Regions from separate parts of the Ruminococcus sp. 5_1_39BFAA genome, predicted to be linked through region 3. Evidence: riboswitches for the same ligand, from Rfam matches in the RefSeq annotation. Region 3 holds a riboswitch; each other region holds the start of a gene.
The links. Region 3 has a riboswitch for thiamine pyrophosphate ahead of thiC (phosphomethylpyrimidine synthase ThiC). Riboswitches for the same ligand answer to the same signal wherever they lie in the genome.

Region 1: another riboswitch for thiamine pyrophosphate. It lies ahead of thiM (hydroxyethylthiazole kinase); the one in region 3 lies ahead of thiC (phosphomethylpyrimidine synthase ThiC).
Region 2: another riboswitch for thiamine pyrophosphate. It lies ahead of ACESZH_RS20945 (energy-coupled thiamine transporter ThiT); the one in region 3 lies ahead of thiC (phosphomethylpyrimidine synthase ThiC).

Annotation. Positions count from the first base shown of each region.
Region 1 is NZ_CAXSVO010000002.1:457,367-460,803, forward strand. Features, by position in the region: gene ACESZH_RS04845 (MATE family efflux transporter) at 1-1,048, shown strand, start outside; gene tadA (tRNA adenosine(34) deaminase TadA) at 1,045-1,557, shown strand; TPP riboswitch at 1,614-1,723, shown strand; gene thiM (hydroxyethylthiazole kinase) at 1,819-2,640, shown strand; gene thiE (thiamine phosphate synthase) at 2,627-3,265, shown strand; gene ACESZH_RS04865 (HAD family hydrolase) at 3,262-3,437, shown strand, end outside.
Region 2 is NZ_CAXSVO010000034.1:1,487-4,923, reverse strand. Features, by position in the region: gene ACESZH_RS20950 (DUF4367 domain-containing protein) at 1-1,205, shown strand, start outside; gene ACESZH_RS20945 (energy-coupled thiamine transporter ThiT) at 1,279-1,962, opposite strand; TPP riboswitch at 1,954-2,060, opposite strand; gene ACESZH_RS20940 (ZIP family metal transporter) at 2,259-3,035, shown strand; gene ACESZH_RS20935 (DMT family transporter) at 3,081-3,437, shown strand, end outside.
Region 3 is NZ_CAXSVO010000001.1:463,857-467,293, reverse strand. Features, by position in the region: gene ACESZH_RS02085 (pyridoxal phosphate-dependent aminotransferase) at 1-150, opposite strand, end outside; gene ACESZH_RS02080 (Lrp/AsnC family transcriptional regulator) at 147-641, opposite strand; gene thiC (phosphomethylpyrimidine synthase ThiC) at 818-2,128, opposite strand; TPP riboswitch at 2,311-2,421, opposite strand; gene ACESZH_RS02070 (PD-(D/E)XK nuclease family transposase) at 2,494-3,437, opposite strand, start outside.

The sequences.
Region 1 (3,437 bases), on a different contig from region 3:
TGGCCTGATCGCTGTGATGACGGTGGCCATCAGCATCCTTGTTTTTGCAGGACTTCCGCTGATCTTGAAACTGCTTCAGGTGCCGGATGCGGTAGTTACTTATATGCGCGATTACCTGAAGATCATTTTTGTGGGGATCAGCGCTACCTTTTTATACAATTATTTTGCGGCTCTTTTGCGGGCAGTGGGAAACTCTGTGGTTCCCCTGGCATTTCTGGGAATCGCAGCCGTATTGAACATCATGCTTGATCTGGCGTTTATCCTGTTGGGAGGCTGGGGTGTGGCGGGAGCTGCGGCGGCTACTGTAATCGCACAGTTTGCAGCCGGTGTGGGGATCACAGCATATACGCTGGTGAGATTCCCGGAATTCCGTTTTACCAGAGAGGAGCTGCATTATGACGGCAAAGTATTAAAAGAAATCGCCCAGCTCTCTTTTTTGACATGCCTGCAGCAATCTATTATGAATTTTGGCATCCTGATGGTCCAGGGGAGAGTCAACAGCTTTGGACCTGCGGTTATGGCGGCCTTTGCCGCAGCAGTAAAAATTGATTCCTTTGCGTATATGCCGGTGCAGGATTTCGGAAATGCCTTTTCCACCTTTGTTGCCCAGAATTTCGGCGCGGGTAAAAAAGAGAGGATCGTCCGGGGGATCAGGAGCGCAGTGGTTTCCGCATTCTTGTTTTGCGTTGTGATCAGTGCGGCAGTGTGTTTGTTTGCAGAGCCTTTGATGAAGATATTTGTCCAGGAATCCGAGAGGGAGATTGTTGCCATCGGAGTGGAATATCTGCGTATTGAGGGTGCATTTTATTTCGGGATAGGTCTTCTGTTTTTGCTGTACGGATACTACCGTGCGGTGAAGAAACCGGGAATGTCCGTAATTCTTACCATTTTTTCATTGGGCACAAGAGTGCTGCTGGCATATAGCCTTTCCTCAGTGCCGGCTGTCGGCGTGAAAGGAATCTGGGTGTCTGTGCCCATTGGCTGGGCGCTTGCAGACGCGGTGGGTGTGATTTATTATTGGAAAAGGATGAAAGAGAAAACCATATGACAGAGCAGGAACGTTTTATGAAGGAAGCTATCCGGCAGGCAAAAAAGGCCCGGGCATTAGAGGAGGTTCCGATCGGATGCGTAATTGTGTATGAGGGAAAAATCGTGGCGAGGGGGTATAACCGCAGAAATACGGACAAAAACACTCTTTCTCATGCGGAACTGAATGCCATTAAAAAGGCCAGCAAAAAGCTGGGCGATTGGAGGCTGGAAGGCTGTACCATGTATGTGACACTGGAACCATGCCAGATGTGCGCGGGAGCGCTGGTGCAGTCAAGAATTGACGAAGTGGTGATCGGCAGCATGAATCCAAAGGCAGGATGCGCAGGTTCGGTGCTGAATCTTCTGGAGATTGAGGGATTTAACCATCAGGTGAAAATCACCAGGGGAGTTTTGGAGGAGGAATGTTCCGCTATGCTGTCCGACTTTTTCCGGGAATTGCGGGAAAAGAAGAAACAGCAGAAGATCCTGCGGAAGGCCATTGCAGAGGCAGAAGCCCAGACTGAATAAGGGACAGGAATCGGAAAAAGCTATTGAAAAATCTGTCAGAACATGTATAATGAATATGTAAAAAAGCGGGGAGCTCGCGGAAAGCGGGCTGAGAGTAAGCTGTGTTGCTTTGACCCAGAACCTGATTTGGATAATGCCAACGTAGGGAGATACTTGTATGAATGCTTTTGCGCAGGGATACCTTTATGTTTTGGTACCTGCGCTTTTCTTATTGTATGTGGAAGGTATTCACAGTTCTCCGAAGAAAAAGGAGGAAAAAAGATGTTTGGTAATTGCCTGGAAAATGTCAAAAAATCTGTGCCACTGGTGCACAACATCACAAACTATGTAACGGTAAACGATGTAGCCAATGTACTGCTGGCGTGCGGGGGAAGCCCGATCATGTCTGATGACAGAGAGGATGTGGAGGACATCACATCCATTTGCGGAGGCTTAAATATTAATATTGGAACCCTGAATCAAAATACCATTCCATCCATGTTTCTTGCAGGAAAAAAAGCAAATGAGCTGGGACATCCTGTATTGCTGGATCCGGTAGGCGCAGGGGCCAGCAGGCTTCGCACGGATACAGCGCTGAAGCTTCTGGAGGAAGTAGAATTTACTGTTATCCGGGGGAATATTTCTGAGATCAAAACACTGGCCTATGGAAGCGGAAGCACAAAGGGAGTGGATGCTGATGTGGCGGATGCAGTGACGGAGGAGAGCCTTGCCGATGCCGTTTCCTTTGTGAAGAGCCTGGCGGGAAAGCTTGGATGTATCATCGCTGTTACAGGAGCCATTGACCTGGTTGCCGATGGCGAAAAGTGCTATGTGATCCGCAACGGACGTAAAGAAATGGGACTGATTACAGGAACAGGCTGCCAGCTTTCCGGTCTGATGACTGCCTATGTGGTAGCAAACCCGGAGAATCGCCTGGAGGCAGCGGCAGCAGCCGTTTCTCTCATGGGACTTGCCGGGGAGATCGGCTTTGCCAGGATGCAGGAGGGGGATGGGAATTCTACCTACCGCAACCGGATCATTGATGCCATCTATAACATGGACGCAAAGACTCTGGAAGAAGGGGCAAAATATGAAGTGCGATAGAAAAGACATGGTACTGTATGCTGTGACAGACAGAGCGTGGCTCCACGGGGAAACTCTGTACAGCCAGGTGGAAAAAGCCTTAAAAGGCGGAGCGACCTTTATGCAGCTCCGGGAAAAGAAGCTGGCTGAAGAGCAGTTTTTACAGGAGGCAGAAGAGCTGAAAGAACTTTGCAAAAAATACAACGTCCCCTTTGTGATCAATGATAATGTAGACATTGCTGCAAAAATAGATGCAGATGGTGTACATGTGGGACAAAGCGATATGGAAGCCGGGGATGTGCGGGCAAAGCTGGGCCCTGACAAAATCATCGGTGTTTCTGCCCAGACTGTGGAGCAGGCCGTTCTTGCGGAAAAAAGAGGAGCGGACTACCTGGGAGTGGGAGCTGTATTTACCACAGGCACAAAGCTTGATGCAGACGATGTGAGCTATGAGACTTTAAAGGCAATTTGCCAGGCTGTCTCCATCCCGGTGGTTGCCATTGGAGGGATCACCAGGGATAACCTGATGGAATTAAAGGGCAGCGGGATCGACGGAATTGCAGTGGTCAGCGCGATTTTTGCCCAGGAAGATATTGAAGAAGCAACGAGAGAACTGAAAAGCCGTACTGAGGAAATGCTGAAATGAGAGGTGCGATTTTTGACGTGGACGGCACGCTTTTGGATTCCATGCCGATCTGGATGGATGCAGGGGCGCGCTACCTGAAGGCTTTGGGACTTGTGCCGGAGGAAGGTCTTGGAGATAAGCTTTTTTCCATGACCATGACGGAGGGCGCAGATTATTTGAACCATGCATACGG
Region 2 (3,437 bases), on a different contig from region 3:
CTCTCTCAGGAAGTGTTTATGCTGCTGTAAAACTGCTTCACACGGAAGTGGCATACGACAAGGACAGCGGAAAAGCAACAGTGACAAGAGAACTGACAGACGATGCGTATATTCCGCCCATCCGGATCACGCCGGAATATCTGCCGGATGGATATGAGGAGTGGGAAGAAGGCAAGTACTCCTACGAAGGGGAATATGCGGGCACAGGGCTTTCCATACTCGATGTGAGCGGGACGAAGATTGAGTATATCAGAGACGCAGGCAGCTATGAGACGAAGGAACTGGATGGAAAAACAGCATATATATTTACAAGAGAAGGTTATGAATATTCTCATATTGTATTCCTTGCCTATGAGGATACCGGACATACTGTGATGATTTACGCAAGCCAGGATATCTCCATGGAAGAGCTGATTAAAGTATGTGAAAATATGGCGATTACCGAGGTTCCCGAGGAGGACCCGGATCACACTTTCAAGGCATATACTTATGATCCGCTGGAAGAGGAGGGAATAGATCACGAAGCGGCTGCCGTGCAGGAAAGCAGCGTTATCCATATGGGCGAAAGCTTCCAGGAAATTTTTACAGGCGATAGTGACGCGGATATCCGGGTGACCATCACAGACATGAAGATAAGTGACAAGGTGGATATGAGCAAGCTGAATGAAAATACCACCTCGGATTATGAGGAGACATTGGAGTTTTTGGGCGAAGACGGAGTTCTGCCGGATTATACATTCACCGCATCGTACTGGGACAGTGCGGAGGAGGGTCTGGTGAACAAGGAGATTGGGATCTACCCTGTAAAATACGTGGAGGTGACAGCAGTCCTGGAAAATCTGAGCGGTACGGATGCGGACGATGTGAATGTCCAGCCGCAGTTTCTCAATCTGAGTAAACTGGACGATGGAAGCGGGTACGAGGTTAAAAAATGGGAGGAAAGCATGGTGGATATGAATGAAGACTACCGGGGCTGCAGCTCTTATAAGCTGGCATGCGATAATGTGGCCTTTTACTTTGACGCATCCGCATACCCGGGAGAGCCGCACTTTTATAATACATCCCTTGCGACGGGAGAGACAAAGACTGTTCATATGGGTTTTGCCGTTCCTGAGCCTGCGCTTAAGAATCTGTGTCTGGGATACGACAGAGATTCGGATCAACCCAAATACGTAAAACTTGAAGCAACAGAAGAAACGGACTGAAAAATACAGCCGCCGGTCAAGGGTACCGGCGGCTGTTCAGGGCTTTGGCTTAAAACATTTTAAAATTTCAAGATCAGTGGGCAGTTGTAAGTGCTCCGGATGTTTTCTTTATCTGATCCAAAGCTTTTGAGACTGCCGGGATGGAAATGACGATCAGAGTCAGAACGCCCTCCATAAGAATATAGCTGTAATTATAGATAATAGGATATAAAGCTGCTAAGGACTGCGGGAAATTCTCCGGCATATAGTCCATCCAATAGAGATATCCGCCCAGTGCATGGAAAGCGCCTCTGGCGATAATAGCTGCTATGTAAGCCTTCTGAAGGCCATGCTTTTTTGCTTTGGAAAAGAAACCGGCAATTCCCATAGCGCCGAAGGCCAGGATATAATCGCAGCATACCTGGAAAAAGGACAGCACATACGGCTCCTGAAGAAACTGGAAAATTCCATACACAAGTCCTGTGAGGATTCCGACCTTAGGTCCATACCAGTATCCCACCAGCACGATAAACAGCATGCTGAACAGAGTGACAGAGCCACCGAAGGGCAGCTTGAAAATTTTGATGTACGAGGTAACATAGGCAAGCGCCAGTGCTACGGCACAGATTGCAAGCTGCTGTGTGGTAAGCTTTACTGTTTTGCTTGTTTTGTTGAGAAGAATTGCGACAATGGCTATGAGAATGATAACCGCCGCAGCGGAAACCACATAGCCAGCAGTTGTGAGACCGCCATCGGCAGTCACGAGTAGATTCATCATTTTTTTCCTCCTTACGTTGGCATTATCCAAATCAAGTTAAAAGGTCGAAGCCCCTGCTTCCTCTCAGCCTGTGTACACAAGCTCCCTTGGTTCAGTGCATTAGTATAGCACAGTATGTAAAGAAGAGCAAGTAAAACATGGAAAAGAAGATATTACCATTCATAGTAACGAGAAGATTGGCAGATGAGATTTTTTTGCATAAATTAAGAATAGCAGTGTCATTTTAAGAAAAATTGTGCTATGATATCTGTGGCTTTGCTGAACGGAAAGCCTATATGAATTGAGAGGTTGACAGTATGGAGATATTGTTCGGATTAATGATTCCGTTTATAGGAACGACACTGGGTTCTGCCTGTGTATTCTTTATGAAAAATGAATTAAAGCCATTGGTACAGAAAGCTTTTCTTGGTTTTGCCTCCGGCGTTATGGTGGCTGCCTCGGTATGGTCCCTTCTGATTCCGGCTATGGATATGAGCGAGGGGATGGGAAAATTCGCTTTTGTTCCTGCTGCTGTGGGATTTTTGCTGGGAATTGCGTTTTTGCTGTTTATGGATAAAAATGTGCCGCATCAGCATCTTGGATGTGAGGAGCATGAAGGCCCCCAATGCACGCTAAAAAAAAATACAATGCTTGTCCTTGCTGTGACCCTGCATAATATTCCGGAAGGACTTTCGGCAGGGGCAGTTTTTGCCGGGGTTACTACGGGAAACCAGATGGTTACGCTGGCCGGAGCTTTTGCTCTGTCAATTGGAATTGCGATTCAGAACTTTCCCGAAGGTGCTATCATATCCATGCCTCTGAGAGCTGGCGGTGCGACCAGGGGAAAAGCTTTTCTGTACGGCGCTGCTTCCGGCGCGGTGGAGCCTGTGGCGGGAGCTTTGACGCTGCTTCTGGCAGAACATATTACACCGGTGCTTCCATACCTTTTGTCATTCGCAGCCGGAGCCATGCTCTATGTGGTAGTGGAAGAGCTGATCCCTGAGGCGAGCGAGGGAGAGCACAGCAATGTGGCAACCATTGCTTTTGCGGCGGGGTTTGTGCTGATGATGATTCTGGATGTGACATTGGGATGACCTGTCGCATGTTATGAAATGACTGGGAATAGGAGAAGACTTAAGATGAAACGTTTGGCACCTGTGTTTATATTGATCGCGGGGACTTTGTGGGGGATTATGGGTATCTTTGTGCGGACTCTGGGAACCTACGGATTTACCTCTATTCAGATCGCGTCCATGAGGATCATTGGAGGGGCTGTTTTATTTGCTGTGATCACGGCAGTGACAGACAGAGAGAAGCTGAAGATCTGTGTGAAAGATATGGTCTGGTTTCTGGGAATGGGCATTGGCAGTATCCTGATGTTTACGGTCTGCTATTTTACCACAATGTCCATCTCATCCCTTTCCGTAGCCGCGATTCTGCTCTATACGGCGCCTGTTATGGTGATGCTTATGTCGCTGGTGCTGTTTCATGAAAAA
Region 3 (3,437 bases):
ACCAGCCTCACGGATGTGGTAAGGGGTTTCAAAATCGGGTTCGCCTACGCCCAGGGAAATGACATCGGGAATCTCATTGGCCACATCGAAAAACTTTCGTATTCCCGATGGTTTTAAACTTAATACTTTTTCAGACAAAAATTCTTTCATGGGGTCATCATCATTCTTTCATCAGTTTTTTTATTCTCAAGGTCTACGCCAAGCTCTTTGTATTTTGTGAGAGAGAAATGGGTAGTGGTGCTCTGTACCTCGTGTATGGAAGCCAGCTTTTCGGATACGAAAAGGGAGATTTCCTTCAGGGTTTTTCCTTTTATCATTACCAGGAAGTCATAAGCGCCTGACATCAGGTAGAGGGAAAGCACCTGGGGGTACTGCTTAATCTGTTCCGCCAGCTTCTGGTATCCGTTTCCACCCTGGGGAGTGACGCGAAGCTCGATTAAAGCGGTCACATCGTTATCATTAACCTTATCCCAGTTTATCAGCGTGTGATAACCGCAAATGATACGGTCCTTTTCCAATGCCGCAATCTCGCAGCGAACCTCATCCTCCGTGACACCCAGCATAACCGCCAGCTCTTCGTTGGTAAGACGGCTGTTATTTTCAAGTAATTTCAATAGCTGTTCTTTTATATTACTTTCCATGTTCTACCTCCTGGTATAAAAATCTAAGATGAATCCGGTAAAGAGGATTCCACGGCTGCAGCGGAAGGCCTCAGCCGCATAAGTACAACTGCCCGGCAAAATGCCGGGCAGTCAAAACAAGAATGCGGGAACATTCTTGCAATAGGTTATCACGATTTCCGCTGAGTTTCAATGCTTTATTCGTCAAAAATGCTTACAATTTCACCTTCCAGGATTCGATTGGTGTTTTTGACCGCACAGAAGTTGCCGCACATGCTGCAGGTATCTTCTTTTTCCGGTTTAGCTTCCGCGCGGTAACGGCGGGCTTTTTCCGGATCCATACTGAGATTAAACATAGCTTCCCAATCAAGATTTTTGCGGGCTTCGCTCATTTTGTAGTCCCAGTCGGCAGCACCGGGAACGCCTTTGGCAATATCGGCGGCGTGGGCTGCAATCTTGGCTGCAATGATGCCTTCTTTCACATCAGCGGCGTTTGGCAGGCGAAGATGCTCGGCGGGAGTGACATAACACAGGAATGCGGCGCCGGCGGAAGCAGCAATAGCTCCTCCGATAGCAGAGGTGATATGATCATAGCCGGGAGCCACGTCGGTTACAAGAGGTCCAAGTACATAGAAGGGTGCGCCATGACAGAGGGTTTTCTGGATTTCCATATTTGCGGCAATCTGATTCATGGGCATATGGCCAGGGCCTTCGATCATGACCTGCACATCCTTTGCCCAGGCGCGCTTTGTCAGTTCGCCCAGAGTGATCAGTTCCTCGATCTGTGCCGTGTCGGTGGCATCGGCAATACATCCCGGACGGCAGGCGTCCCCAAGGCTCATGGTAACATCGTATTCCCGGCAGATATCCAGGATTTCGTCGTAATGCTCATAAAATGGATTTTCCTGCCCGGTCATTTCCATCCATGCAAACATGATGGAGCCTCCCCGGGAAACAATGTTCATCAGGCGTTTGTTGTTTTTGAAGCGCTGGGCGGTAGCGCGGTTCATGCCGCAGTGGATGGTCATGAAATCCACGCCGTCCTCTGCGTGCATTTTTACAATGTCGATCCATTCCTGGGATGTGATCTTTCCCAGAGCCTTGTGATAATAGACCACAGCATCGTAAATCGGCACAGTGCCGATCATAGCGGGACAGGTTTCTGTCAGCTTACGGCGAAAGCTCCGGGTATCACCGTAGGAACTTAGATCCATGATCGCCTCGGCGCCCATTTCTACGGCGGAGCGGACTTTTTCATACTCCATGTCCACATCCTTCCAGTCACGGGACACGCCAAGATTCACGTTGATCTTGGTGGTGAGTTTCGCGCCTACGCCGCTGGGACTTAAAGATTTATGCTTTTTATTGCAGGGAATGATAACCTCTCCCTTTGCAATGAGCTGTCTCAGTTCGTCGGCGCCTATGTGTTCTTTTTCTGCTACGGTTTCCATTTGCGGTGTGATGATACCCTGGCGGGCAGCATCCATCTGTGTGGTGTAATCAGCCATTTTCTTTCCTCCTTAGAATAGATTTTTGTGACGGCTTGATTCCTTTTTGCAGGAATGAACCTGATACGGCAGAAGGTGGTGCCCCCAATCTGCCGGGACCGGGATCAGATGCCCGGATTTTTCCTGATCCGGAAAAACCGACAAAAAATGCGGTATGCCAAAAGAGCATACCGCATGAAAAAAATTCCAGGCTATATATTCCCTACGTTGGCATTATCCAAATCAGGTTACGGGTCAAAGCGATTCAGCTTACTCTCAGCCTGCTTGTTACGCAAGCTCCCCTTTATATGGATTATTTTAGCATCGGATGGCGATTACGTCAACTGTGTGTGTCATTCAATCTTTGAAGACTGTTACAATCCAGGTTACTTTTCTTCCAGGGCTTTTAAAGACCTCTGCAATTCAGCAATTAATTTGTCCTTGTCATCAAGAGCCTTTTGCTGAGAATCAATGGTGTCCTGCATTTCATCAATCATAAGCTGTACCGTATTTTTATCTAATTGCTGCAACTCTTTTGAAAACATATCCATCACCCTTCCAATATTTTGACATATATCATACAGGTGGCTGTACATGGCTTGGAAATCCGGGCGGTAATGGATCAGTTCCAGGATCGTTTCCGGATCATCCATACTCAGGAATGCAAGCCATGCCTCCAAATCGTTTGTGATATGTTTATTGTGCAGAGTTTTCTGGAAAATGTCAAGGGGAATAAAGACAAACTTCTGAAGTAGTTCAAGCTTCAGCCCTGTATCCGTTTTCTGTTCAGAATTGTGCAGATATACATTGGGAAAAGCGTGAAATTCTTTTGGACTTTTTTCAAAAAAGACAATAGTATAGACGGGTTTCACATCCTTGTAAGAGAAGCGTTTTTCATTTTTCTTCTTTTTCTGGCGTGCGGCTTTATATTGGCGCAAAAGCAGATCCGCAGAGTAGCAGGCGCTGCGCTGACCGGGAAAAAGATAGCCGATTTTTTGGACTTCCACATTGACGATACTGCCGTCTTCCAGCTTTACTACAATATCCATGATGACCAGGGAGGTCTCATCCCCTAATCTGGTATTGTCAACAGGCAGAACCTGAAGAATTTTCACATCTCTTTTCAGAATCAAAGAAAGCAGCTCATTCATCCGTTCCGGAACCGCTTCGGGATTCATGATCTCTTTGAAAAAGGAATCATAGAGAAGCTTCATGCCCTTCGCTCCTGTGACAAAATCCAGGAAATATTCCTTTTGTTGGATCGACCACTGCTCAAAAGTTCTCATTAAAGCCGGATCATTCCGGATTACCTCCATCACCTCCTGACGGC